DNA from 3 places in the Lysinibacillus sp. G1-3 genome. Region 3 is predicted to be linked to each of the others. Evidence: predicted binding sites of a transcription regulator. Region 3 holds the regulator's gene; each other region holds the start of a gene.
What was found. The regulator LexA, encoded in region 3, represses DNA repair genes until DNA is damaged. The targets are predictions, from matches to a motif close to CGAACATATGTTCG.

Region 1 (10,100 bases), on a different contig from region 3:
TATTTTCACGAATTAACACAATGGAAATATTGTAAAATTCAGAATAAGGTACATGATACTACAACAATAGGTAAATAGTTCAATGAAAAGGGTAATGTTTATAACTTTTTTCTGATTTATTATGAATATAAGTGTATAGTCTGAAAGTTTTGAAAAAGGACAGAGGAGGTGATTGATATGTGGAGATAAAAAAATCCTCGAGAACAGCAGTCCGTGAAAGACCTTCTCGAGGAAATACATTGGAGTATACCAATATATTTCTAAAAGACTAAAGGAGGGTTAACAATGCAGTATGATGACATTATGAGTAGTGAAACGATGCTGTATAAGCCGGAGTATGATGCTTTAGGAAACTTGTGCACGCGCGTAATTGAAAGGGATAACGAATATATTTCAAAATTAGCGCCGACAAAATTAATGGATTATAATCTACGATATTTTGGTTCAAGTTTAAGAGGGGCTCTCGATGGATCGAGAATGATACTAGGAAAGCTGAATAAAAATCCAATAGTTGTTCATGAACGAAGTAATATTGTATGGTTTCCGAGTAAGTCTTATATACGACCTGAATGTCAATGGTTTGCTGTCCATCATATCCTGGACTATCAAGCTATGGATAAAAAGAATACAAAAGTAATTTTTATGAACGGCTATGAAATTACTGTGGATCTAAGTTTCAGATCATTTGAATACAGAATTCAAAGAGCATATTTACTAAAATATAAACTGGAAAAACGAACGAAGCTACTAGTTCAATATGATCAAGGTAGAGTATTCCCGCGAATGACGAACAATGTTATCTTTGACGATGATAAAGATAGAAACAAAACTGTGTTGTAAAACAGTATGTTTTCCTTCGTAAAAACGTTATAATGAAGAGATACGGGGCTTGAAAGAAATGGGAGAAGTATTTTAAAATTATTTCTTAACCTGATTTTTAAGCTTTTAAAACCAGCCCCATCAAAAACGTTCGGAGGATTTAACAATGATTGAATTAGCAGATGTACGTAACGCGTTAGACACTTCAGCCAAAAAATTGGCGGACTTTAGGGGGTCTCTTTGACTTAGAAAACAAAGAGGCACGCATGCAGGAATTAGATGAAATGATGCTTGAGCCAGGCTTTTGGGATGACCAGCAAGGTGCACAGGTAGTCATTAATGAGAGCAATGGCTTAAAGGCAATTGTTAATGAATATAAAGATTTAGTGGAAACACATGAGAACTTAGATATGACGCTAGAGCTATTGCAAGAAGAACCTGACGAAGAATTGCAGGAGGAGCTAGGCAATGAATTAGTAGAATTCCAGCAAAAAATGGGCGATTTTGAGCTGCAATTACTATTAAGTGGCCCTTATGATCAAAACAATGCGATTTTAGAGCTGCACCCAGGAGCAGGTGGTACGGAATCTCAGGATTGGGGCTCAATGCTACTTCGTATGTATACACGCTGGGCTGAAAAACGTGGCTTTAAAGTGGAAACAGTTGATTATCTTCCTGGTGATGAAGCAGGTATTAAATCTGTAACATTGTCCATTAAGGGTCATAATGCTTACGGCTATTTACAAGCAGAAAAAGGTGTTCATCGTTTAGTACGTATTTCACCGTTTGACTCTTCGGGGCGTCGTCATACATCATTCGTTTCTTGTGATGTTATGCCTGAATTCGATGATAATATTGAAATTGATATTCGCACAGAGGATTTAAAAATTGATACGTATCGTGCTACAGGAGCAGGTGGTCAGCATATTAATACGACAGATTCAGCTGTTCGTATTACGCACACTCCTACTGGTACTGTCGTACAATGTCAGGCAGAACGTTCACAAATTAAAAACCGTGAAAAAGCTATGACGATGTTAAAAGGGAAGCTCTATCAATTAGAGATTGAAAAGCAGCAGGCACAGCTAGATGAAATCCGTGGTGAACAGAAGGAAATCGGCTGGGGTTCACAAATTCGTTCATACGTATTCCATCCTTACTCAATGGTGAAGGATCATCGTACAAATGAAGAAACAGGTAATGTAGGCGCGGTGATGGATGGCGATTTAGATCCATTCATTAATGCATACTTACGTTCAAAAATCGGGTAATGAAGACCCCTCAGAGCACAGTAAAATTGTGCTTTTGAGGGGTTTTTATTTTCATTCAGCAGAAAGCGTCAGCTACAATTACGCCAAGGCGAAATTGATTGCTTTAAAAAGGTGGGTGATTCGGGGGGTCCTGACTAATCTGCTTGCGTTCATTCATGTAATGCTTATATAACATCGATGCATTGACAAATTGCTTGCTAATCGAAGCATATTGAATGGGTAATTCAATTTGTTTATCGTTTTTCAGTGTGACGATACAGCCCGTTTTACTCGGTACTATATTCGAAATGGCGTGAAGGCCAATCCAGATGTTGTGGACAGAGTTTGGCGAATAGATGGGTAGAAAAATACACGGATAACCATAATCATAAGCAACAACGATTGGAAGCTTATGCTGATTACCGAAGAAGCGTTTAGCGGAATGCTTTGCTGCTTCATAGGTTGTTCCTAGCGAAATACAAGATTTTCGTAATATATGCATTGGCTTTCGTGTAACGATAAGTTCATTATGCTTATCAATTACCCGAGTGAAAATTTTAGAGTCGTACTGAACTGGTTGAAGTAAATAGGTGTTAAAAGAAAGTAAATATCCATTGACGTAGTTTGCTGACATCTATGTAAGCCTCCTTTTCTATTTCTTCTTGAAGTGTAAAACACAAAATTAAATTCAGAAAATATAGATAAACGAAGGAGGTTCGTGCTATTTCAAGCAATTGCTTAGAAAAATTGCTTAAAATAGCACGAGAATAATAGTAAATCGAAGTGATTTTCAGTTCGTAAACATTGCATTTTAATTTCAATTTTCTTATAATTTAGAAAAGGATCGAGGTGAGATCGTTGGATAAATATTATTCGTATACAGATTTTCTAAAAGCCGTTGGTCAGACAAAGAAAGTTGATGAGGCAGAGAAATTATTAAACGAGATTTATTTAGATTTATTTTTAAATCATATCCAGCGTAAGCATCGTGAAGAGCAGCTCATGGTTCTGATAGATAGAGCACTCGATGACAAAGATGAAAACGCATTTCATCTATACGCAAACGAACTAGTAGCTTTACACCAAGAGACAACTGAATAATATGACGAGCCCGCTCTCTGTTATTGGAGGGTGGGATTTTTTTGTGGTTTTATTTGCAAGATTGATGACCAAGCCGATCAGTTCCCCTAGTAACCCAATTAAATCTCTCTAGACTCCACTTGCATAACCCTTAAATAGACATGAATCTCACGAGTATTTCATCACCAAACAATGAAATTCCTGCTAAGATCATGTATATACATAACCTCATCTCGATTAGCTAACATTTGGAAAGGGTAATCTATTGATAGAGACGTTCTGATTAATTATTATAGTACATACGTTCTGTTGATTTCATCTCAAATAGAGCAAATGAAAAAATATTTACAAACGTTCGTTCGTTAAATGTTCGAATTATTAATAGCGCTATGCTAAAATATATGTACAAATTGGAAGGAAAGGACGGGGACATGTGTGCAAACATTTGATTTACAAGCGCCATATACGCCTAGTGGAGATCAGCCACAGGCAATTGCGGAATTAGTGGAGGGTGTGCGTGCAGGTAAACGTCATCAAACGTTGCTTGGGGCAACAGGAACGGGAAAAACGTTTACGATCTCTAATGTCATTAAAGAAGTTAAAAAACCGACACTTATTATGGCACACAATAAAACACTAGCGGGTCAATTATATAGTGAGTTTAAAGAGTTCTTCCCTGATAATGCAGTTGAATACTTTGTCAGCTACTATGATTACTTTCAGCCAGAGGCCTATGTACCGCAGACGGATACTTATATCGAGAAAGATTCAAGCATAAATGATGAAATTGATAAGTTGCGTCACTCTGCGACATCTGCATTATTCGAGCGCGATGATGTCATTATTATTGCATCTGTGTCCTGTATTTATGGTCTGGGTTCTCCGGAAGAATATCGTGAACTGGTCGTATCAGTGCGTACGGGAATGGAAATTGAACGTAATCAGTTGCTTCGAAAATTGGTCGATGTACAGTATGAGCGTAATGATGTGAGTTTTACACGTGGGACGTTTCGGGTACGTGGTGATGTAGTGGAAATTTTCCCAGCATCCCGTGATGAACATTGTATCCGCGTGGAATTTTTCGGGGACGAGATTGATCGAATTCGCGAAGTGGATGCGTTAACTGGAGAAATACTAGCAGAGCGTGATCATGTTGCTATTTTCCCAGCGTCCCACTTCGTTACACGAGAAGAAAAAATGCTAAAAGCTATTGATAATATTGAAAAAGAGTTGGAGGAGCGTTTAGCCCTTTTGCGTGCAGAGGATAGATTATTGGAGGCGCAACGTTTAGAGCAACGCACTCGTTACGATTTAGAAATGATGCGTGAAATGGGCTTTTGCTCGGGTATTGAAAACTACTCGCGTCATTTAACATTGCGTGAAGCGGGGGCAACGCCATATACACTACTTGACTATTTCCCAGATGATTTTTTACTTGTTGTCGATGAAAGTCACGTTACTTTGCCACAAGTTCGAGGGATGTATAACGGTGACCAAGCACGTAAAGGTGTGCTTGTTGAACATGGATTCCGTTTGCCATCAGCACTAGATAACCGCCCTTTACGTTTTGAAGAGTATGAGAAACATATACATCAAGCTATTTATGTATCGGCAACACCTGGCCCGTATGAGCTTGAGCATACGCCGGAAATGGTGCAGCAAATTATTCGTCCAACTGGGCTGCTTGATCCACAAATTGACGTACGTCCTATTGAAGGGCAAATTGATGATTTAATCGATCAGATTCAAGATCGTATTGCTCGTAATGAACGAGTGCTCGTTACAACATTGACGAAAAAAATGTCAGAGGATTTATCAGCTTATTTGAAAGAGATGGGCTTAAAGGTGGAGTACTTGCATTCAGAGATTAAGACGCTAGAGCGAATTGAAATTATTCGCGAGCTACGAAAAGGTACTTATGATGTTCTAATCGGCATTAACTTATTGCGAGAAGGGCTAGATATTCCTGAAGTTTCTCTTGTGGCAATTTTAGATGCTGACAAGGAAGGATTTTTACGTTCAGAACGTTCATTAATTCAAACGATTGGACGTGCCGCGCGTAATGCTAATGGTCATGTCATTATGTATGCAGATAATATGACGGATTCGATGAAAAAGGCGATTGAGGAAACGAAGCGTCGTCGAGCATTGCAAATGGCGTATAACGAGGAGCATGGTATTACACCGAAAACGATTGTGAAGAAAATTCCTGATGTTATTCGTGCGACACAGGTGGCAGAGGAAGAAGAGACTTACGTAGCGAAGGCTACAAAAGGTAAGAAGCTGACGAAGGCGGAAAAAGAGCAGTTACTTGCTACGCTAGAAGTAGAAATGAAGGAAGCGGCAAAAGCACTCGATTTCGAACGTGCTGCTGAGCTACGCGATACAATATTTGAATTGAAATTAGAAGGGTGAACGGCTTGTGAAAAATACTGAAATAGTCGTGCAAGGCGCACGAGCACATAATTTAAAAAACATTAATGTCACAATTCCACGCGATCAATTAGTCGTGCTAACAGGTTTATCGGGCTCAGGGAAATCATCATTAGCGTTCGATACGATTTATGCTGAGGGACAACGCCGTTATGTAGAATCCCTTTCAGCCTATGCCCGTCAATTCCTTGGTCAAATGGATAAACCAGACGTCGATGCGATAGAGGGATTATCTCCTGCTATTTCAATCGATCAAAAAACGACGAGCCGTAACCCACGTTCGACAGTTGGGACAGTAACGGAAATCTATGATTATTTACGTTTGCTATATGCACGTATCGGTAAGCCTATTTGTCCAAATCACGGTATAGAAATTACCTCTCAAACGATTGAGCAAATGGTCGATCGTTTATTAACTTATCCAGAAAGAACGAAAATGCAGTTGCTTGCTCCAATGGTAGCAGGGCGTAAGGGAACACATGTAAAGCTACTGGAAGATTTAAAAAAGCAAGGCTTTGTTCGAGTACGTATCGACGGTGAGCTACGTGATTTAGATGATTCGATTGAACTTGATAAAAATAAAAAACATTCAATAGAAGTAGTCATCGATCGTGTTGTGATGAAGGAAGGTGTCGCGGCACGTCTTAGTGATTCCTTAGAGACAGCATTACGTTTGGCAGATGGGCGAGTACTTGTCGATGTGATGGAGCATGAGGAATTATTATTTAGTGAGCATCATGCTTGTCCACTATGTGGATTTTCAATAGGAGAGCTAGAGCCTCGTATGTTTTCATTCAATAGTCCATTCGGGGCTTGTCCAAGCTGTGATGGTTTAGGCTCGACACAAGAGGTTGATCTTGATTTAGTAGTACCCGATTGGGATCGAAGTTTATTAGAGCATGCTTTAGCACCGTGGGAACCGACAAGCTCTCAATATTACCCACAGTTATTAAAGGCTGTGTGCGATCATTATGATATCCCGATGGACGTACCCGTAAAGGATCTACCGAAAGAAAAGATGGATAAAATTTTATATGGTTCTGGTAAAGATAAAATCCATTTCCATTATGAAAATGAGTTTGGCAATGTGCGAGATCAAATGATTGAATTCGAAGGTGTTGTTCGTAATGTGGAACGTCGCTTTAAGGAGACAACGTCTGATTACGTGCGTGAACAAATGGAAAAATATATGGCCCAGCAAGCATGTCCATCTTGTAAAGGGTATCGCTTAAAGCCTGAAACATTAGCTGTAAAACTAGCAGATAAGCATATTGGTGAAGTGACACAGTATTCGATTCAGGAAGCTGATACATTTTTCAAAGAGCTGGATTTATCAGAAAAGGATATGAAAATTGCTCGACTTGTTTTACGTGAAATTGAAGAGCGACTTGGCTTCCTTGTCAATGTAGGGTTAGATTATTTAACATTAAGTCGAGCGGCAGGAACACTTTCAGGGGGAGAAGCTCAACGAATTCGCCTTGCAACACAAATCGGCTCGCGCTTAACAGGTGTGCTCTATATTTTAGATGAGCCATCAATCGGCTTGCATCAACGTGATAATGATCGACTTATTAGCACATTGCAAAATATGCGTGATATTGGCAATACGCTTATTGTTGTCGAGCACGATGAAGATACAATGCTTGCGGCGGATTATCTGATTGATGTTGGTCCTGGTGCAGGTGTGCATGGCGGTCAAATTGTAGCGGCAGGAACTCCGCAGGAAGTAATGGAAAATGAAGAGTCTTTGACGGGGCAATATTTAAGTGGTAAGAAGTTTATCCCACTGCCAATTGAGCGCCGCAAACCGAATGGACGCAAATTATCGATTAAAGGTGCCAAGGAAAATAATCTTCAAAATGTGAAGGTTGATGTACCACTTGGTTTATTCGTTGCAGTGACTGGGGTTTCAGGCTCAGGTAAATCAACGCTTATTAATGAGATTTTATATAAGTCCTTAGCTCAAAAGCTAAATCGTTCAAAGGTGAAGCCCGGTGAACATAAAGAGGTAACGGGGATTGATGAGCTCGAAAAGGTTATTGATATTGACCAATCACCAATCGGTCGTACACCTCGCTCAAACCCTGCTACGTATACAGGCGTTTTCGATGATATTCGAGATGTTTTCGCAACAACAAACGAAGCAAAAGTACGTGGCTATAAAAAAGGACGCTTTAGCTTCAACGTTAAGGGAGGTCGCTGTGAAGCTTGTCGTGGTGACGGTATTATAAAAATTGAAATGCATTTCCTTCCAGATGTTTACGTGCCATGTGAAGTTTGTCATGGGAAGCGTTACAACCGTGAAACACTTGAAGTGAAATATAAAGATAAGAGCATTGCGGATATTTTAGATATGACGATTGAAAACGCAGTTGTATTCTTCGAAAATATTCCCAAAATCCAGCGTAAGCTACAAACAATCGTGGATGTAGGATTAGGCTATATGAAATTAGGACAACCTGCTACAACATTATCTGGTGGTGAGGCACAGCGTGTAAAATTAGCCTCTGAATTACACCGTCGTTCAACAGGTAAATCATTCTATATTTTAGATGAGCCGACAACGGGCTTACATGCGCATGATATTGCACGTTTACTCGTTGTTTTACAACGTCTTGTAGAAAATGGCGATTCAGTGCTAGTCATCGAACATAATTTAGATGTCATCAAAACGGCAGACTACATTATCGATCTAGGGCCTGAAGGTGGCGACAAAGGTGGTACGATTGTGGCGACAGGTACACCAGAAGAAGTCGTTGAAGTCAGTGGCTCGTACACAGGTAAATATTTAAAGCCAATATTAACAAGAGATCGTCTACGTATGGAAGATGTTTTAGCCAAGGCTTCTCAATAAAGTACCCACTAAAAAAGTTCGCAAATTGCGAACTTTTTTTACGTTAGGGGCATACTGGGAAGGTGGATGTCGATAAGAACTAAAAGTAGGGTAATAAAACGTGAAAGTTAATCGATAAAATTTCAAAAGTTGGGTGACATTCTATTTAAACGTATGTCATATGAATAAGTTGATTGGAGTTATGGCTGGACGCAACCAGCTGGAACGGAAATCAACCACACGTAATGGTAATGTGCCTAAAATAAGGTATATTCCCAATTTTTCGTTTTTTGGTGAAACTTTTCACAATGCGTTTCGTATAAATACTATAACGAACTGAGGGAGGCTAATTTTAATTATGCAAAATGAACGTCAACGAATTTTAGAACTTGTGGAAAAAGGAACAATTTCAGCGCAAGAGGCGATTACATTATTAGAAGCATTAGAGCAACCTAGCAAGTCCACTCAACATGTTATGAATGATGTGTCAGATGAGGGCCAGCATTCCCAAACAGAGAAAGAGTCAGTATTTAAAGGTGAAAGTCATAAGAGTGAACAATCGCAAAAAGATGAAGATTTCCCTAAATATTTCCAAGAAGAAATGAAGGATTTCCGTAAAGATTTATCACAAATTGGTTCACTTTTTATGGATATGATGAATACGGCAGTAAAAAAGGTCAAAGAATTTGATGTATCTTCTCCATTTGGTGATAAATTTGAGTTTTCACATACGGAAGAAGTTGCAGCTGAACATGTAGATAAAATAATTGCTGAATTACCGAATGGCAATTTTTCATTAGAAACCGCTGAAGGAGATAGCTTCCAAGTCGTTTGCAAGGTAAAGGCACCTCTTGTTAATGATAGTGAAGAGGAAACACGTGCTAATTTCCTAGAGCAATTCGTTGTCAAGGAAGATGGAGATTCACTGCGAATTTTAAGTCAACTTAAGCTTGTGCAAGTAAATGTGAAAGTCCTTGTTCCAAAGGATAAATTAGAAAAATTATCAGTACGTTTAATGAACGGAAGTGTTACTTTACAAGATACGGATTTCGAGCATTTAAAAGTAAAGACATTAAACGGTGCGATTAAAGGCTCTAAGTTTAACTTTGGAAAGGCAGAAGTGGATTCTTCTAATGGTTCCATTGAACTAACAAATGTTCGTGGTAAAGATTTAGAGGCTGAAACATTGAATGGCCGTGTTTATTTAGATGGCGCATTGGATGAAGTTGAAGCAAAATCGGTTAATGGACATGTTGTGGTCACAACTTGCTCTACTAATTCATCGAAAATCAAAGCACAAACAGTCGCAGGAGCTGTTGAATTGTATGTGCCACGTACAATCTCGTTAAGCGGTAAAATTGTTACGAATTTTGGTAAAGTAGATGTAGGTATTCAAGATGCTTCAAAAATGGAATCACAGGATCAATTTTTATCAAAAGTCGTACGTTTCGATAAAGAAGTAGAGAATGCTAATCGTCTATTTATCGAAGGTGAGTCTAAAACAGGTGCAGTTTTAGTACGCTATACAACGACTGACGAGCAAACTGTTTAACTAACAAAAGCATTCAGGCTATGTATACTAACATAGTTTGAATGCTTTTTTTTGCTTAAAAACTTTAGAAAAGCAGAAATCGACTTTCCTCTAATAGGCTCGATTTCTGTTTTTTTGTTTGTCGAGGTTTTAA
Region 2 (10,100 bases), on a different contig from region 3:
GGTCTACTCGTGAGAGAAAGACTGCATGAAGGGTTGCGCCTTCGTGTGAACAAGAAAAATATATACAACTTTAAAAATGTTAACAACCTCTCTAAATAGGGTAATGTGATTTTATCCTAGTGAAAGAGAGGTGGTACGCATGGAATGAATGTCCATTGGGAAATTTGCTAAACTCTGAAATCCGCAATTTATATAAGTGACTTAATGACATCCGAACAAATCATTATATCAATGTTCTAATGAGATTGTGAAAACCAAGCCATCTCGTATTGTAATGGAACATTTACATGTAAAAGGGTTGATGAAAAATAAACATCTGGCGAAGGCGGTAGCCGGGCAAAAGCTATATGAATTCAAACGGCAAATTCAATACAAATGTCAAAAATACAGAATTGAATTTATTGAAGCCGACAGATGGTATCCATCATCCAAAACTTGTTCTAGTTGTGGACAAATCAAATTCGATTTGAAACTGAAAGACAGATTATTTATCTGCTCTTGCGGATTAAAGTTGTATAGAGATTTGAACGCAAGCATTAACTTAGCAAATTATTCAATCTAAGGAGCTTAACTAAAAACTAACCCTTAGGTGTGTACGCTACGATACTGCAGAATTTAAGCCTTTGGAGAGTCATACAAAATGGCAGTAGCTTTTTGCGAAACCAGACTCGGAGAATAAGGAAGACACAAAACGAAATTCGAAAGAAATAAGTTGTGTCACAGTAGAGATGTTTACATTTTTTGAAGAAATGTATATGTTTTTCGTATCGGGAGAGGCTGGATCGGCTGGTGAAGCTCTATACGCAACTGTGAAGGGCGCCCAACATGCTTTTGTAAAGTCATATGCGAAAGAAGCGGCACTGTCACGTATTCGAGTTAATGCCATTGCACCTGGCTTTATAAATACCTCGATGAACAGTCATTTAAGTGAAGAGGAGCTTGACTATATTTTAGAGGACATTCCGCTAGGGATAGCTGGACAAACAACGGATGTTGCTAAAATGGTGCGCTTCTACCTTTCTGGAAATGCAGATTATGTAACGGGACAAGTAATTCGATTAAACGGTGGTTGGTACATATAATGTTCTTTTTTGCACATACTACATGTGTAAAGGAGGAGGAACAGTATGACTATCTTAGAGAACTGGCATAAATGGACATCGTTTTTAGGTCAAAATGTTATGCGAGCAGAATCTAGCGGTGTGCCATCGCAAATGATTCAACAAGCTGCTGTACAAATTGGAGAATATTTGGCGACAAATGTCGATCCTAAAAATGAACAAGAACGAGTGCTGTCGGATTTATGGGGCGTTGCCTCTGAAGAAGAAAAACACGCACTGGCGAATTGTGTCGTTAAACTTGTGCAAAATAAACCTGTACAGTAAAAAAAGAGGAGAGTGATCTCCTCTTTTTTCTATTTAATAAAGCAATTTCTGTATAGAAAAGGGAACGTATGTAAGCCTATTTAGGATGTTCAAAAAAAAAATAGTAAGTTTTTAAAAATAACGCTATAATTCCATGTATTCTAACTTTCCATTACATAAAAAATCAGCTATGATGGAACTTATAAGGGATTTTTTACGTTAACTAATAGGAAGGGAACGAGTGTGTTTGAGCGATTGGTACTTTGAATATGAAATTCAGGTGAATCGCCCTGGATTATTAGGAGATATTGCTTCACTTTTAGGGATGCTTCGTGTCAATATTATTTCAATAAATGGTGTCGATGAGGATCGACGTGGTATGTTAGTGCATACAGACAACGATGAGACAATTGAGCGTTTTCGTACAATTGTTTCGACAATGGAACATATTAACGTAACCAAATTTCGACAACCAAAACTCCGTGATCGTTTAGCCATAAGGCACGGTCATTATATTCCTCGAGATGCAGATGAAAAAAATACCTTCCGCTTCGTCCGAGATGAACTTGGTATTTTAGTTGACTTTATGGCTGAGCTATTTAAAAAAGAAGGGCATAAGCTCATAGGAATACGTGGAATGCCTCGAGTTGGAAAAACTGAATCGATTGTAGCGGCTAGTGTATGTGCCAATAAAAAATGGATTTTTTTATCATCTACAATGATTAAGCAGACTGTTCGCAATAAACTCGCTGGTGATGAATTCAGTGACAATAATATTTTTATATTAGATGGCATTGTAACACGTCGTTCATCTGATGAGCGGCATTTACAACTAGTGCGTGAAATGATGAATATGCCTTCCATAAAGGTCGTCGAGCATCCAGACATGTTTGTTCAGCATTCAGATTATAGGATAGAGGATTTTGATTATATCATTGAATTACGTCATCACCCAGATGAAGAAATTACGTATGAGATAATGGAAAAAAACCATATGATGTCCGAATCCAATTCATTTGGAGGATTTTAGGATTTAATTTTTAAATTGATGTTAAAGTAGGTGTTTTGAGTGGCAGAATTAGGGACTCGACTGAAAGAGGCGAGACTGTCTAAAGGCTACAGTTTAGACGATTTACAAGAAATAACGAAAATACAAAAGCGTTATTTAATAGGTATTGAAGAGGGCAATTATTCGATCATGCCTGGTTCATTTTATGTACGAGCTTTTATCAAACAATATGCTGACGCCGTTGATTTGAACGCAGAGGAAATTTTAGAAACGTATAAAAGTGAGCTACCAGGTACTTCAAACAATCAAGTAAGTCAATCGATGACGAATAGTCCAAGTAGAAGAAAAATTTCAAAAGGCCCTTCTACTAAAATGATGGAGGCAATGCCGAAAATAATCGTTGGTTTATTTATCATTGTCATTATTGTAGTAATTTGGGTACTCATGCAGTCTAAAAATAGTGCAGTACCGAATGCTGGAGATGAGACGCCTCCAGAAATGCAATACGATACAAAAGCAAAACCTATAGATACAGAAAAAGATAAAGAAAAAGAAAATAAAAAAGCTCAATCAAATGACAAACAAGAGTCAACAGATTCAGCAAAGGATACACCTGACGAAACTGAAGAGGTTAAGCAATCGATTTCAGCAGGGACTGTTGAAGCGGATGGTGCTACAACTTCATATACGTTAACAGGTGCAGATACATTTAAAATACGTATCGAAGTATCAGGTCCTACATTTATCGGTATTCGAGACCAACAGCAACAAGAAATACTAACAGATACTCGTGTATATAATGCAGGAGAAGTAGTAGAATTTGACGCAACATCTCAAAATTATGCTCGTATCCGTTTAGGTAATTCAACGCAAGCCAAGGTATACATTAATGACGAGCCTTTAACGTATGCACAGCAAGCTGTAACGCAAAACATCGTCATCAATTTCAATAAAGAATAGTAGTCATCTAGTGATGACTACTTTCTTTCATCATGAAAGGTGTTAGAAAAATGAACATTCCAAATAAAATTACCATCTCTCGAATCTTACTTATTCCGTTCTTTGTCATTGTTATGATGTTTGATTTTGGCTGGGGAACAATGTCACTATTCGGTGCGGATATGCCTGTTCATCATTTTGTAGGTGCACTTATTTTTATTTTTGCTTCAGCGACTGATTGGGTGGATGGTTATTACGCACGTAAGTATAATCTTGTGACAACATTTGGTAAATTTTTAGACCCGCTTGCTGACAAATTACTAGTTTCAGCAGCTTTTATTTTAATGGTAGAGCTTAATATGGCGCCTGCATGGATAATAATTATAATTATTAGCCGTGAGTTTGCAGTAACTGGTCTTCGTTTAATATTGGCAGGTGAAGGAGAAGTTGTTGCGGCAAACCAGCTTGGTAAAATTAAAACGTGGGCCCAAATTGTCGCCATCGGAGCAGCACTTTTACACAATACAATATTTACACTTATTGGTATTCCGTTTGATACAATTATGTTATATATTGCATTGTTCTTTACACTATGGTCTGGATGGGATTATTTCTATCTAAATCGACGTGCCTTACTCGATTCTAAATAAGAGAGGTCTTGAGGATCATGAATGCTGAAATTCTTGCGGTTGGCTCAGAGTTATTGCTTGGTCAGATTTCGAACACAAATGCAAAGTTTATTTCTAGTCAGTTGTCCGAATTAGGGATAAATGTGTATTATCACACTGTAGTTGGAGATAATGCACAACGTTTAGAAGAAGCTATTTCCATTGCAGAGTCTCGTGCTGATTTAATCATTTTTTCTGGTGGGCTTGGACCTACTAAGGATGATTTAACAAAGGAAACGATTGCTCGTCATCTTGGCGTTACTCTTGAATTTGACGATATCGCGCTGACATATATTGAGCAATTTTTTGCAAAGCGAGGACGTCCAATGACGGACAATAATCGTAAGCAGGCTTTAATATTAGCAGGTAGTGAGGTGCTTGCAAACCATCATGGTATGGCACCTGGAATGATACTAACTAAAGATGAGCGTACTTATATTTTGCTTCCGGGGCCACCTAAAGAGCTTGAGCCGATGTTCCAGTTTGAAGCAAAGCCAAAGCTTAGTGCGATGTTAAATACTGGAGGGGTTATTCTATCGCATGTTATGCGTTTTTATGGCATTGGAGAGGCAGAGCTTGAAGTACGTGTCCAAGCCATTTTAGATTCGCAAACAAACCCAACTGTTGCGCCACTTGCTTCTGACGGCGAAGTTACACTGCGTGTGACTGCCAAGGCAGAAACGGAGCAAGAAGCACAGCAGCTTATTGCTGCAAAGGTAGCAGAGATCCAAGCGCTTGTAGGTGACTATCAATACGGTATAGATGATGATTCTCTAGCCTCTAAAACAGTAGAAATGTTACTAGATAATCAGTTAACAATTTCTGCGGCAGAAAGTTTAACAGCGGGATTATTTCAGTCTGAGCTTGCAGAAATACCAGGTGTTGGGGATGCCCTAGTTGGTGGCGTTGTTACGTATACAGAAGAGGCTAAAATAAAGCAGCTCGGTATTTCTAAAAAATTATTAACTACACATGGGATTGTAAGCAGTGAATGTGCAGCAGCTATGGCTAGCGCTGTACGTGAAAAATTTGATACTAATATTGGTATTGGATTAACAGGTGCAGCAGGTCCTACAGCCCATGATCATCAACCAGTAGGGACGGTTTGGATTGGTATCGCAATTGGTGATGAGAAACCGATCACGTACTTACTTCATTTATCGGGCATGCGTAATACAAATCGACTGCGGGCTGCGAAATTTACTTGTCATTATTTAATGCAGCTTTTAGAAGAAAGAGGCTTTAAAAAACGTTAATTAATTTGCCCCGGTATAATATAGGTTCATCACCAAAAGTTGCAGATGACTTTTGTTAAAACGTCTACTATGTAAATAAGTTGGGAGACTGGACGCCCCTAGGAGAGCGCCCAGCCAGAACGAAAATCAACCACACGTTTTAGTGATGGTCCATAATATAGTTGAAAATAGAAATTTGGGTAATGGAAAGTTACCCAAATTTTTATTTTGAAGAAAAACGAATAAACGTTCGCTTTTTTCTTGCGTCTTCTCTTAAAAACAAGTATAGTAGAGATAGAGAAAAACAGTGAACAGTTTTCGAAGGAGGAAAATGAATGAGTGATCGTAAAGCAGCCTTAGAACAGGCGTTAAAACAAATTGAAAAGAACTTTGGTAAAGGTTCTATCATGAAACTTGGCGAAAAGACGGATTTAGAAATTGCTACATCTTCAAGTGGTTCGCTAGCACTTGATGCTGCATTAGGTGTAGGTGGTTATCCACGTGGACGTATTATTGAAGTATACGGCCCTGAATCATCAGGTAAAACAACGGTTGCACTTCATGCCATTGCAGAGGTTCAGGCAAATGGTGGACAAGCAGCGTTTATCGATGCTGAGCATGCATTAGATCCAATATATGCACAAAAATTGGGTGTCAATATTGATGAGCTTTTATTATCTCAACCAGATACAGGAGAACAGGCGCTTGAAATCGCAGAAGCATTAGTACGTAGTGGTGCTATCGATATCATCGTTATTGACTCAGTAGCAGCATTAGTTCCGAAAGCGGAAATCGAAGGAGATATGGGTGATTCGCATGTTGGTTTACAAGCGCGTTTAATGTCTCAGGCCTTACGTAAACTTTCAGGTGCTATCAATAAATCAAAAACAATTGCTATTTTCATTAACCAAATACGTGAAAAAATTGGTGTTATGTTCGGAAACCCAGAAACAACACCTGGTGGACGTGCACTTAAATTCTATAGCTCCGTTCGCTTAGAAGTACGTCGTGCAGAAGCTATTAAACAAGGCAATGACATTATGGGTAACCGTACAAAAATTAAAATTGTGAAAAACAAAGTAGCACCACCATTCCGTACAGCTGAAGTTGACATTATGTACGGTGAAGGAATTTCAAAAGAGGGCGAAACAGTCGATTTAGGTGTTGAACTAGACATTGTTCAAAAAAGCGGTTCTTGGTACGCTTACGGTGATGAGCGCCTAGGTCAAGGTCGTGAAAATGCTAAACAGTATTTAAAAGAAAATCCAGCAGTGCTTGACGACATCGCAAATAAAATCCGTGCTTCTTACGGTATTGCATCTTCATCTTATACAATTGCTGCGCATGATGAAGAGGAAGATATGGATGATGAATTAAAGCTTCTTCTTGAAGATGAATAATATAAATGCATTGTTCCCACTCTTTATAGTGAGAGCAATGCATTTTTTTTATTTTTTAAGGAAACTATAGATTTTTTGCCTGTGGATAAACTAAAGCATAGTCGGCGTCTAGGCTAAAACGCTACATCCTCGAGGTCGCTTCGATTCCTCGGGCAAAAGTGATGGAGCGTTTACTTTTGCTTCGGCCTCTCCAGCGCTTGTCGGATGTAAACGAGCGCTTTTGCCATTTGTTCTTTACACATACTGGAGAATGTGGTTGTATAATATTTGTAAGGATATCCATATATTTAGTGATGAAGGCAATTGAGCAATGAGTCGGCAATAGGAAGAGGTACCGAAGGATAGAATCAAAGAAGTGATAGATTGAACGTCATAAAGGGAAGTGGGGATCATATTTTCCTCACCGTAAATTTGATATAGCATCGGGAATAAATAGCTTCCACCAAAAGAAAATAATACTTCCTAAGTACTGCTTCTACGTATGAATATGAAAAGGTGAATTTAACGTTAGTGTAAAAGTAATAGGTAATTAATTCTCCTAATGGATATGACTGACTTTTTTTCTTTTGAGAGGCGAACAGATGCCCGACTATCCTTGACAGAGCTTGAGGCTAGCTATACAATTAAATATGTATAATTTCTGAATTATGACTTTAAATAGGCAGTACATTACATTTTGACTTCATTTTGGAAAGGCTTTTAAAGATCTCGTAAATGAAGTTGAAGCCTCTGGCAACTGGCAAGATTTTGAACAGACAATGATGCATAAGAACGTTCGCCTTAAAGCTTCGCATCCTGCGAAAACGGCTAACTAATTTGCATAGGTAAAACACCACGTCTAGTGACTTTACCGAATGACCGACATCGTTTCGGTCCTCGTGCATACTTGAACACAATTCAAAATCCGGGACATAATTATGCCAAGGTGAAATGAATGTATGCGCCGACTGAAACTGTATTACCCAAATAGCAAGAGGAGGTGTTCATATGGATGCAATTACTATCATCTCCGCTTTGCTTGGACTCATCGTTGGTGCCGCTGTTAGCTATATCTACATGAAAAAAGTGAATGACTCAAAAATCACTGGTGCTAAACATGTCGCTGAAACAATCGTTGAAGAAGGAAAACGAGAAGCGGAGGCATTGAAGAAAGAAGCACTACTTGAAGCCAAAGATGAAACTCACAAATTTCGTACTGAAGCAGAAAATGACATTCGTGAACGTCGTTCTGAGCTTCAGAAACAAGAGAACCGTTTATTGCAAAGAGAAGAGAATCTTGATCGCAAAGATGATGCTCTAAATAAGAGAGAAGCAAGTTTAGAGCGTAAAGAACAAGCTCTAAGCGAAAGACAACAGCATATTGAACAGATGGAAAGCAAAGTGGACGAGCTCGTTGCCTCGCAAAAAACAGAGCTAGAAAGAGTTTCGGCTTTAACTAGAGATGAAGCAAAAGCTATTATCTTAGGAGAAGTAGAAAAAGAGCTAGCAACTGATATTGCTGTGATGACGAAGGAAGCTGAGACACGTGCGAAGGAAGAGTCAGATAAAAAAGCGCGTGAAATTTTATCACTGGCACTACAGCGTTTTGCAGCAGATCACGTTGCAGAAACAACAGTATCTGTCGTGAACTTGCCAAATGATGAAATGAAAGGTCGTATTATTGGTCGTGAAGGTCGTAATATCCGAACTTTGGAAACGTTAACAGGTATAGATTTAATTATTGATGATACTCCAGAGGCAGTTATTTTATCAGGCTTTGATCCAATTCGTCGTGAAACGGCTCGACTTGCACTTGAAAAACTTGTACAGGATGGCCGCATTCACCCTGCTCGAATTGAGGAAATGGTGGAAAAAGCTCGTCGTGAAGTGGATGAACAAATCCGCGAAACAGGTGAACAAACAACATTTGAAATTGGCATTCATAACTTACATCCAGATTTAATGAAGATTTTAGGCCGCATGAAATACCGTACAAGCTATGGACAAAACGTCCTAAAACATTCAATTGAAGTCGCATATTTAGCAGGCTTACTTGCTGCTGAACTTGGTGAAGATGTAGCATTAGCTCGCCGTGCAGGCTTATTACATGATATTGGTAAGGCAATTGACCATGAAGTTGAAGGTAGCCACGTCGAAATCGGTGTGGAATTAGCTACAAAATACAAAGAACATCCGGTCGTTATAAATAGTATTGCTTCTCACCATGGTGATACTGAAGCAACATCTGTTATTGCCGTGTTAGTAGCTGCAGCTGATGCGTTATCAGCAGCTCGTCCAGGTGCTCGAAGTGAGACGCTTGAAAACTATATCCGTAGACTTGAAAAGTTAGAGGAAATTTCCGAAAGCTATGATGGTGTAGAAAAATCCTTTGCAATTCAAGCTGGTCGTGAAATCCGTATTATCGTACAACCTGAAAAAATAGATGACTTGGCTTCACATCGCTTAGCGAGAGATATCCGTAAGCGAATTGAAGAAGAACTTGATTACCCAGGCCATATTAAAGTAACGGTTATTCGTGAAACACGTGCCGTAGAATACGCAAAATAATTGTCATACAAAAAACGTCTTTTACTCAAAATAGAGTAAAAGACGTTTTTTTATAGTTAAGGAAACTATAGATTTTTTGCCTGTACAATACCTAAAGCGACCTCGAGGATCTAGGCTAAAGCGCTACATCCTCGAGGTCGCTTCGTTTCCTCGGGCAAAAGTGGTGGAGCGTTTACTTTTGCTTCGGCCTCTCCAGCGCTTTTGCGCTTTTTTCTTAACTTAGTTGTATGTAAGCTACTGTCATATTTACCGTGAAAATAGGCATATATACAATAAGTGCCTTTATTTATCAGCAAAAAAAAATTCTACTAATAATAATTTAAATTGGTGAAAAACAGTTAGGTGATGAATTGGAATGTGGAGATGATAGAGCATGGTTGATACACACAGTCATTTATTATACGGAGTTGACGATGGACCACAACAACTTTCAGAGTCATTGCAATTACTAGAACATGCTGTGATGCAAGGTATAACAGCCATTATTACGACCCCTCATGTCAAGCACCCAATGTACGATGTGCCATATGAAATTGTATTACATCAAGTACATACTTTACAGCTAGAAATAGAAAAAAGAGCATGGCCAATCAAACTATTTCCTGGACATGAAGTGCGCATTAATGAAAATATTTTAAAGTCAATCACAACTAAACAGCTTCATACGTTAGCAAACTCAAACTACCTTTTACTGGAATTACCTTCAGAAACAATCCCTTTCTATTGCAAGGAAATTATTAGGTCATTAGTTGCATCGGGTATTACACCGATTATTGCGCATCCTGAGCGAAATGGAGCTATTCGACAAAACGTAGCGCTCCTTGAACAATTCATTCGTGATGGGGCATTAGCACAAATTACGGCAGGTAGCATTGCTGGGCATTTTGGCAAAAAAATTCAACAATTTGCAATGGATTTAATAGAAGCAAGACTTGTTC
Region 3 (10,100 bases):
TATCTGTAACCGTTTGTTGTATCTACAAGTACTGGTTTCAAAAGTTCTTCCTTATCGTAGTGTCTTAACATGCGAGCACTCATTTTGCAAAGCTGTGAAAATCTGCTGATTGTGTACATACTTCTCCCTTACTTATTGTAATTATATTTTTCAGGTAAAATCGGTAGTAAAATGTCTGAAGCTTATGATATCAATAGCTTCTCGCAAAAAGCAAGAATGTGAAGTAAGAGCGTATTCCTTAAGACATTGAAAAGTACTCGTATATCTAAAAACTACAATACAGGTATTTCGGCATGCATATGCAAGCGACGATAGCCAGACACGCTGTCATTTGTCATTTCTACACATTCATTAAAATTAATTTTTACATATATATAATCAATTTGTTCTTTTTCCGTTATCATCCCATTTTCCAGAAACTGCAGATAACATTAGCCATGGTTCAATAAACATATTAATTAAAATATGAGCTACGATTGGTACAAAGGTACTTCGTGAAGCTACAATATAAAGCGTTGCGAGAAGACTTCCTAATATTGTGGTACTTATAATAGCAGGTAATGCAAACTTCCAATCCCTTTTCAAAAGTAGCCACACACCGTGAGCAATACCAAAGAATATCCCTGAAATTAGTATTTGTGTCACGTCTGAAAATCCAATAGTTAATAAGGATTCCATAAGTAAATGTCTAAAAACAACTTCTTCTACTATCCCTGTTACAATTGCAGCCCATATTCCAATTACTTTAAGCCAAGAAATTGTAAATAAATGTGCTTTTACGAAAGGTAATGCACTAATTGTATAAGCAATGTATCCCGATATGATAAAAAGCGAAAAAATCCAAATAAAAACATTTGAAAATACTTCTGCCCTAAAGCCAATTCCATTTTCTATAAAACCTTCTGGATTATTAAAATACCAAAAAATGATACTAGTTGTAAGCATCGTTGAAATACTTACTAAGATCCAACTAGTTTTATTTCTTTCACTTGAAGTAGTCAATTCATTCATAATAGCCCTAGCCTCCTAATCATGAACTAGCCGAATACTCATTTCTTCGAAAAATTCATGTTCTAATTTTGTTTAGACCTCTATTTCGTTTGATGTACATCTTATCTGAACTCAATATAACGAACGAAATATTTGCCAACAATACGTTCGGAGTAACATGTTGTTATGATTGTCTAAGATGCCTTTTTCAAAGCATGACCTACATTCCCCTAAATGATGGATATGCTATAATTTTTTTCAAGAGGTGATCAAGCTGAAAATAGAGGTAAAAATAGATTCCGAGTATGAAGAGCCGCATGTAACAATTTGTACAGCAAAACTTACGCCTACGATACAAGCTGCTATTTCTTTATTGCAACAAGAGCAAGAAGAACAAATTTTAACAGGGATAGCAAATAATAAAACATATATCATTGATCCAAATTCAATAATTGTTATTCGAACGGAAGGAAGAGAATTAGCTTTATATGATGTAGCTGATAATCGTCTCATTTTAAATAAACCTTTATATGAATTAGAGCGACAATTAGGGAATAATTTCATTCGGATTTCTAAATCTGCAATTATAAATCTAGCAAAAGTTAAAAATATCGAAGCTTCATTTAATGGAACATTGGAGATTGAGCTAGTTCTAGGAATCAAAGAAATTATTTCTCGTAATTATCGAAAGCAATTTAAAAAGCGTTTGGGGGTTTAAGTTATATGCATTTTTTTAAAAATGTAGCATTTGGTGTAAGTATGGGGTGTACAGTTTTTGTTTTGATTAATCTTTTTGGTTCTTGGATTTTTGGAGAGATTTTTTTAGAAGCTATTACGGCTGATTTTACACATCAGGCTCTAGGTTCAATTATTGTGGGACTAGCTTGTGTATTACCATCCCTTATTTACCAAGTAGAACGTTTAACGTTTTTACTACAAACAGCTATCCATTTTGCAATTTCTATAGGTACTTTTATTGTTGTTGCGCTATCTTTAAAATGGCTTCCAACATCATCTCTAGCAATAACTTTGTTAATGCTATTTTTTAGTGTTTTGCTCTTTACTCTTATTTGGCTGTTATTTTATTTATATAACCAATCTGAAGTGAAAAAAATGAATAAAAAGATTGATGAGCTAATAAATAAAAATAATATCCTATAATTTTTTATTAAGAGAAAACTAATGTGAAATTTCAATACAAGGGGGAAAATGAAATGTTTATCAAAACGAACAGACTATTAATAAGAGAGTTCGAAGTTCAAGATTGGCAAGCTGTCTATGAATATACTTCAAATCCAACTGTGATGAAGTATATTCCAGAGGGCGTTTTTAATGAGGAGCAAGCAAAAAAGTTTGTTTCAGAAAATAGCGGTGAAAAAGCAAAACACTTCCCTATTATTTTACTAAGTGAAAATTTTGTTATTGGCCATATTGTTTTCCATCAATACTTTGGCGATCATACGTATGAAATTGGCTGGGTATTGAATCCGAGCTATTACAACAATGGATACGCCTCAGAAGCAGCAAAAGCTGTACTGGACTATGGATTTAAAGAAATGAAACTGCATAGAATTATTGCAACTTGCCAGCCGGAAAATATCCCATCCTATAAAGTGATGGAGAAAATTGGCATGAGACGCGAAGGTTATTTTAAAAAATGTATTCCACATGGAGATGAGTGGTGGGATGAATACTATTATGCTGTCTTAGATGAGGAATGGATATAAGATATTTTCACTTCGGCTATTTCAAGATCTACATCGTCGTATTAAAATAGATGGGAGAATTATATGAAAAAGACAGCTGTATTATTGTATCCCCAATTTAGTGAATATGAATTGAGTGTAGCATTATCTATATTAATGCAAGGAGATAAACCCATTGTTACTGTTGGATTAAACACTGAAAAAATTAAAGGGGAATCTGGGTTATCTTGTATAGCCGATACACAAATAAGTGAAGTTAATCTTGACGAAATCGATAGCTTATTGCTACCAGGCTGTATGGATATAGCTTTACTAATAAATGAGCAAAAATTAATTGATTTTATTGGTAATGCGCATGCCAAAGGAGCAACAATTGCAAGTATCTCTAGTTCTCCATCTCTTTTAGCGAAAGCCGGAGTATTAAAAAACAGAAAATATACTGTTGGATTGCCGCTAGAAGTTATAAGAAAATTAGACTTCTTCGATCTTAATCATTTCTCTGAAGACCTAGTTGTCCAAGATGGAAACATCATAACTGCAAGAGGTAGAGGTTTTATACAATTTGGTATTACTGTGGGGAAAGCCCTACATCTCTCGTTTGATGAAGATTGGTACAAAGAATAAAAAAAGCTCTAAATGATATGAAAAATTACTACAATAAAAGATGGCAAGTTTCTAGAGAATATTGAGCAAGAGAGGTAGAAATGGCTACTTCTCTTATTTTATTTCCAAAATGTCCAATCTGTTGGACATTCTTTCGCTTTTATATCAGTCATTTTGGCGTTTCTATCCACGTTTTTCGCTGTTCTATCCGTCACTTTGACGTTTCTATCCACGTTTTTCGCTGTTCTATCCGTCACTTTGACGTTTCTATCCACGTTTTTCGCTGTTCTATCCGTCACTTTGACGTTTCTATCCACCATTTTCGCTGTTCTATTCGTCACTTTGACGTTTCTATCCACGTTTTTCGCTGTTCTATCCGTCACTTTGACGTTTCTATCCACGTTTTTCGCTGTTCTATCCGTCACTTTGGCGTTTCTATCCACGTTTTTCGCTGTTCTATCCGTCACTACTCGTTCCTTCACCTTCATATAAAGCCTTTAAAAAGAAAAAAATCAGTAGGAAAACTCCCACTGATTAAAACGTTACTTTATTTCGTTTCCCTCTAAATGTTCCCGATATCTCCTATGGACAGTGGCTTTGCTTACGTCAAAGCCTAGCCCCCTAAGAGTCATAGCTATTTCCTCAAATGTGAAGCCTCGATTGCGGAGTTTAACGATCTCTTCTATAGGGACATCTTTACGTTCCTGGCCGTTTGGGTTTCCTCGGTTAGATAAATTATTTTCAGGGCGGTAGCCATTTTCAACTGCCCGACGCATGCCACGACGTATTTTAGCATTGTGGATTCTACGCTGGTACTCCTCTACAATTGCTAAAATTTCTAGGAGCATCGTATCCATTTCATTTAATTGTACAGGTCCCGCGTCTCGCATAGAGAAAACATTAGTTTCAGTTTTCTGCAATAAATGCAAAACGGCCATTCGAGCATTTCCACGTCCTAAACGTGTTTCATCCTGCACAAATAATGCTGTTACGTCATTTTCTTTTATGAAATCGAGCATTTCTAGTAATCCTTCTCGTTCCACATCATAGCCGCTATGCTTATCCTTAAAAACAAGCTTCACTTCGTAGCCCAGTTCTTTAGCATAGCGTACTAACTCCTCCTCCTGTCGCTCTAATGAGGAGCTTTGTGTCTCTTTTTCTGTACTCACACGGCAATAGACAACAGCCGATTGTTGTTTTGTTATCATTTTACATTTCTCGCAATTTCAATTGAATTTATAGAATTGGGTTGGTCGTCACCCACTACTGGAATCACTAGAGAATTACCTGCAATAATTCGTACGTTCGATAATTCATTTTCTGCCTTAACAAGCTTAATCCATTCATCCGATTTCATTTTACCACGGTATTGTTCGGCTAACGACCATAAACTATCACCATGTTCGACTTCAATTTCTGCGTATGTGACATCCCCTGGATCTGTTATAAAAAGATATGCCGTAAATAGTAGACAAGCTCCTAATAAAGTTGTAATATGTGGATTTTTTTTAAACCAGTTCATGTGTATAACCCCTTTTCAAGAATGTTTGTTCGGAATATATGTTCTTATAATAATGCGAACAAACGTTTTTGTCAAACACTTTTCGAACCTATGTTTGCTTAAGTGTTCGCATTCTGCTATACTACTAATAAGTAGAATGACTAGAAAAAAGAGGTGAGCAATCATGAAAAAAGTTTCGAAAAGACAAGAGGCCATATTAGATTTCATTAAAGAAGAGGTACGCACAAAGGGGTATCCACCATCTGTACGTGAGATTGGTGAAGCAGTTGGACTTGCTTCAAGCTCTACAGTTCATGGACATTTAGCTCGTTTGGAGCAAAAAGGCTTAATCCGTCGCGACCCAACTAAACCACGTGCCATTGAAATTCTAGAGCCAGAGGATTCTATTCAAAAGCAACATGTTATACATGTCCCACTTGTTGGGAAAGTTACTGCAGGTTCTCCGATAACTGCTGTTGAAAATATCGATGAATATTTCCCGCTACCGGATATTTATGGTACAAGTGAAGATCAGTTATTTATGCTAGAAATTATGGGTGAATCAATGATTGAAGCTGGCATTTTAGACGGAGATTTAGTTATTGTTAAACAAAAATCTACAGCTGATAATGGTGATATTGTAGTAGCAATGACCGAAGAGAATGAAGCAACTGTAAAGCGTTTCTTTAAGGAAAAAAGTCATTTCCGTTTACAGCCTGAAAACGCAACAATGGAGCCAATTATCGTAGACCAAGTTTCTATTTTGGGCCATGTTGTAGGTCTTTATCGTCGTGTTCATTAAAAGTATCTCAATAGCAGCGTACAAAAAGAGGATTCTATGTTCACAAATGGGCATATACCTCTTTTTCTTATTTTTGAGTGCCTTTTTATACACTAAAAAAGAACCCACTGTATAATGGATTCTTCCCTCTAGCAATGTATTTAGTTAATTTAAAAAAGCTCATCCCCATAACGTGGGGGTGATTTTCGTTCCGGCCAGGCGCTTTGTTGCTGCCGCTTCGCTTTCGCACAGTTAAAACATTTGTTGCTGCCGCTTCGCTTTCGCACAGTTAAAACATTTGTTGCTGCCGCTTCGCTTTCGCACAGTTAAAACATTTGTTGCTGTCGCTTCGCTTTCGCACAGTTAAAACATTTGTTGCTGACGCTTCGCTTTCGCACAGTTAAAACATTTGTTGCTGTCGCTTCGCTTTCGCACAGTTAAAACATTTGTTGTTACTGACGCTTCGCTTTCGCACAGTTAAAACATTTGTTGCTGACGCTTTGCTTTCGCACAATTAAAACATTTGTTGCTGTCGCTTTGCTTTCGCTACAGAAAACATTTGCCGCTGACGCTTCGCTTTCGCGCAGAGCAGAGCTTCCTAAGGGCGTCCGATGAGCCGCTTTTATGGCATACATCTATTTTTTCATGTTTATTACCAAGTTTATCTTGCCATTTATACAAAATTCTATTCCGTAATGCTTATAAAGTTTTATGCCTCTACCTTGAATTTCAAACTCGCCTTTACAAATGCATAGAATAATTTTTTTGATGCTTCATCACCTACAATGGCTAGCTCTTCAGGATGCCATTGTACTGCTAGACAAAATGGTAAATCTTCGTGTACGACGGCTTCAACGATACCATCACTTGATTTGGCTGCCACTTTCAATTTTTCTGCTGCTGCGTTTATTGCCTGATGATGAAATGAATTTACCGCTATTTTTTCTTCCTCGATAATTGTTGTTAATAATGTATCCGGTGTTAGATGAACATGATGTGTAGCAACGCCCCGTGCCGCTTGTTGCGTATGCTTTATTAATTTTTTACTATGATATTCACTATCAATGTCCTGATAGAGTGTGCCTCCAAATGCAACATTCAGCATTTGAATCCCTCGACAAATCCCGAAAATCGGCATTTTCCGAATAGAGGCCGCTTCAATCAATGAAAGTTCTAGTGAATCCCTTTCCGGATGAATCTTCCCTAACTTTGGTGTAGGTTCTGCACCAAAAAGAAATGGATGTACATCATGTCCGCCCGATAGTAATAATCCGTCCGTCAACGATAAAATTTGTGCTACATCCTCTTCAACTCCAATCGGAATTATAAGAGGTACACCCCCAGCTTCAATTATACTTTTGCTATAAGCAGCATTTAATCTTGAGGACAAATCATCCTCCGCAAAGGCTGTTATTCCGATAATTGGTTTCATCTTATCCCCTCCATGATCTTTATCTAGCATTAACTACCTATAAAAGCTTGAAGACTATTAATCATCGAAGGACTCCCCCACTGATTAATTACCAAAACCCAAGATACCAATTCATCAACGCATCCCCATAGAAATAGATAATAATAGCAGCTAAAGCAATAGAAGGTCCGAATGGTATAGGCGTTTTTCTTCCCTTTCCACGTACTTTTAACACTACTATTCCAACAATCATGCCAATGACAGCAGCTATAAATAGTGTAAGAATTGCATGTATTGTCCCGAGTACAAGACCAAGTAAAAAGAATAGTTTAATATCGCCTCCACCCATTCCACCTCTTGATAGGACAGCTATACAATACAATATTCCAAAACCTACCAAAGCACCAACTACACTGTCCCACCACGGAGACAAAGGAGATATGACGCGTCCAAAAACGAGCAATGGTAAAAAGAATAATAGCACTTTATCAGGTATAAGCATATAAGCAAAATCCGACACGACAATAATGACTAATAATGAAATAAATAATAGTGCTACAAAAAATTCTGCACTAAAGCCTAATTTCCAATAAGCAAATGTAAATAACATGCCTGTTATAAGTTCCATCAATGGATAAATCCAAGAAATTTTTTGCCCACAGCTTCGGCATTTCCCCCCAAGATATACATAGGACAAAACAGGTACCAAATCAAGCGCCGTCAACTGTCTCTTACAAGAAGTGCAATGCGAAGGTGGACGCACAATGGACTCCTTCAAAGGCACACGTAAACCAACTACATTAAAAAACGAGCCTAAAACGAGCCCAAATATGAAAACAGTAATTGTATAAGCAATTTCCATCTTTTTATCCTCCTATACTAATAGACGCCCATACATTTAAGTATGCGCGCCAATCAATTAAGCCTCGGCATAATTGCGTCTGGAATCGGCTTTGTGCTTAGACCTGCACGAGGGCCGACACGATGTCGGTCATTTCGGTAATGCCACAGGACCTGGCGTTTTTACCGATGTAGGTCAGTTACCCGTTATCGCATGGATGCGATGATTTTAGGCTAACATCCTTTCCGATTACGTGACATCCGCCGGAGGCTTTAACTTCTTTCAGCAGTTTTTTGGACACTAGCTGAAAGAAGTTTATTATTGTTGTCCTTCATAATAGAACGTCGTTACTTGTATGGTAGATTTTAAGGTTGTATCTGCATCCTCCTGGAACTTTGCTTCCTCTCCAGTTGCTGTGAAATCGATAGCATCAATTTTCATCACACGATTAATTTTTTCAATCTCTTTTATAAATTCAACCATTGCATTTTTATCCAGTGCGACAACATCAATATTAAATGTTACTAATTTTAATTCCTTTGGTAAGGAATCTTTATTGAGAGTAGCAGTTGGTATTTTATCTTTCACTTCAGGTGTTTCATCATTCTTAGCAACAGCTTGTTCCTCAGCTTCATTTGCAGATTGCTTTGGTTCAACCTGTTCCTCAGAATTTGTCGAGTTGGGATCTGTCATAGTAGAATCCATTACAAGTGAATCATAATTATTAAAATCCACAGCTTCTACCCGTGTTCCCGTCACCGCTTCAGTCTCTTCAATATTTCGAATTACCTCTTCAATAGCTCGAGTTTGAGGTACTTTTTTACGCAATGTTAAATTACTTCCACTAGATGATTTGCCATTCTCTTCAATTAAAGCAATCTGCTTCTGAATAGTAGACATTTCTTGTTGAAGGGAGCTAATTGAACTTTCCTTCGCATCTACTTCTTCTAACTTAGGTGTTACTAAATAGTAATATAGCGCAAATAAAATGGCTGCAATGAAAGCTGTTAAGATAAGAATCGTTGAATTTTTACTACTAGTCATGATTCTCTACCTCCAGCAAGAAATTTAAAATCAATTCCTAATGTAATCGTTGCCGAATAACGTGGCACTTCCTTAAACTTGTTTTTAGTATTTTCTTCCTCTTGATTTCCTATAGATACATCAAAATTAGAAATAGTATCAACCTGAATATCATTGAAATAACGGCTTGCTGTTAGCTTTTCTAAATAAGATGATATGGCTGACATTGTTTCAAAATCAGCCGTAACCTCAACATTTTTTTCGCCAAATACATAATCCCTTAAATACGTTTGCTCGGGTAACAATACCTGGGTCTCATCCATTAAGGGCGTCACTGGATACGAGACTTTTTCCACAAATTGTACAGATTGTTCCAATGAGCCTTCGTTCACATTTCGTTTTACATCTAACTCAGTTTGAAGTTGTTCAAGTTGGGATGAAAGCTCCACTTCCTGCGCACTTAATTTTGTAAGATCACTTTTTGCTTGGAAAAACAAGAAAATCATATATCCTACTATCATACCAATAAGAATTATAAATACTACATAGATTAAGGTAGGTGTTGAATGCTTTTTTTCTAAATCCGGTAAGAGGTTTATTTCTGGTACCATCAGTTAACCTCCTTTAACGCAAGTCCAATCAGGCTTGCAAATTTCTCTGAAAATTGAGGGAATGATTTTTGAATGACTGTATCATTTAACATAATAATCGGTGTCGTAAAATTATTTTCTAAAAACTCTTCAATGGTAGGGAGTAGTGGATTATCTCCTAAAATGATAATCTCATCAACACTTTTCTCACCTTTATGTAAGGAAAACTTAAAGAAATTCATGATACGATCTATTTCAAGCATTTGATCGGTAAGAATGATACGATAATCATCTTCGGCATCTAAACGATAAGCAAAACTAAACTCCTCTTTTTCTTCAAACTCCCACTCCGATAAATCTGTATCAAATGATTGGTACCTTAAAAATTCAAGTTGACCATTCGAAAAAATACTTATCGACAATTCATTGATGGACCAATCCGCTATTAAATAAGTTCGATTATCTTTTATTAATTGCAAATGATCTAACAGACGAATATTACACAATGCACGAATATCTGCTACTTGAGGTTCTAATGAAGCATCGAGTAAAAGTCCAATCATTTTCGTCACTTCTTCTGAAGGTGCTGCAAATAGCATCGCCTGCCCATCACTAGGTTTTGGATCATACACATCAATAAGTGGATCTTGGAAT

Region 1: uvrB (excinuclease ABC subunit UvrB) is a predicted target of LexA. The motif match lies at 3,498-3,511, and genes of this name have one in related genera.
Region 2: recA (recombinase RecA) is a predicted target of LexA. The motif match lies at 5,455-5,468, and genes of this name have one in related genera.

What each region holds. Positions count from the first base shown of each region.
Region 1 is NZ_JBWHYQ010000007.1:81,985-92,084, forward strand. It holds gene ACVYAD_RS08770 (competence protein ComK) at 286-840, shown strand; one part of gene prfB (peptide chain release factor 2) at 986-1,060, shown strand; one part of gene prfB (peptide chain release factor 2) at 1,062-2,090, shown strand; gene ACVYAD_RS08780 (competence protein ComK) at 2,194-2,703, opposite strand; gene ACVYAD_RS08785 (IDEAL domain-containing protein) at 2,928-3,170, shown strand; gene uvrB (excinuclease ABC subunit UvrB) at 3,585-5,564, shown strand; gene uvrA (excinuclease ABC subunit UvrA) at 5,572-8,436, shown strand; gene ACVYAD_RS08800 (DUF4097 family beta strand repeat-containing protein) at 8,774-9,967, shown strand.
Region 2 is NZ_JBWHYQ010000001.1:384,878-394,977, forward strand. It holds partial or broken gene ACVYAD_RS01830 (RNA-guided endonuclease InsQ/TnpB family protein) at 168-562, shown strand; gene ACVYAD_RS01835 (SDR family oxidoreductase) at 756-1,082, shown strand; gene ACVYAD_RS01840 (DUF3243 domain-containing protein) at 1,128-1,385, shown strand; gene ACVYAD_RS01845 (DUF3388 domain-containing protein) at 1,612-2,394, shown strand; gene ACVYAD_RS01850 (helix-turn-helix domain-containing protein) at 2,434-3,333, shown strand; gene pgsA (CDP-diacylglycerol--glycerol-3-phosphate 3-phosphatidyltransferase) at 3,384-3,962, shown strand; gene ACVYAD_RS01860 (competence/damage-inducible protein A) at 3,980-5,236, shown strand; gene recA (recombinase RecA) at 5,551-6,615, shown strand; gene rny (ribonuclease Y) at 7,603-9,162, shown strand; gene ACVYAD_RS01875 (tyrosine-protein phosphatase) at 9,536-10,100, shown strand, end outside.
Region 3 is NZ_JBWHYQ010000026.1:5,800-15,899, forward strand. It holds gene ACVYAD_RS22175 (MerR family transcriptional regulator) at 1-119, opposite strand, end outside; gene ACVYAD_RS22180 (CPBP family intramembrane glutamic endopeptidase) at 379-1,011, opposite strand; gene ACVYAD_RS22185 (LytTR family DNA-binding domain-containing protein) at 1,256-1,708, shown strand; gene ACVYAD_RS22190 (DUF3021 domain-containing protein) at 1,714-2,151, shown strand; gene ACVYAD_RS22195 (GNAT family N-acetyltransferase) at 2,205-2,717, shown strand; gene ACVYAD_RS22200 (DJ-1/PfpI family protein) at 2,781-3,320, shown strand; gene ACVYAD_RS22205 (hypothetical protein) at 3,419-3,766, opposite strand; gene ACVYAD_RS22210 (YneB family resolvase-like protein) at 3,842-4,507, opposite strand; gene yneA (cell division suppressor protein YneA) at 4,504-4,821, opposite strand; gene lexA (transcriptional repressor LexA) at 4,985-5,602, shown strand; gene ACVYAD_RS22225 (gamma-glutamyl-gamma-aminobutyrate hydrolase family protein) at 6,291-7,013, opposite strand; gene ACVYAD_RS22230 (prepilin peptidase) at 7,102-7,854, opposite strand; gene ACVYAD_RS22235 (potassium transporter) at 8,152-8,877, opposite strand; gene ACVYAD_RS22240 (PilN domain-containing protein) at 8,874-9,467, opposite strand; gene pilM (type IV pilus biogenesis protein PilM) at 9,467-10,100, opposite strand, start outside.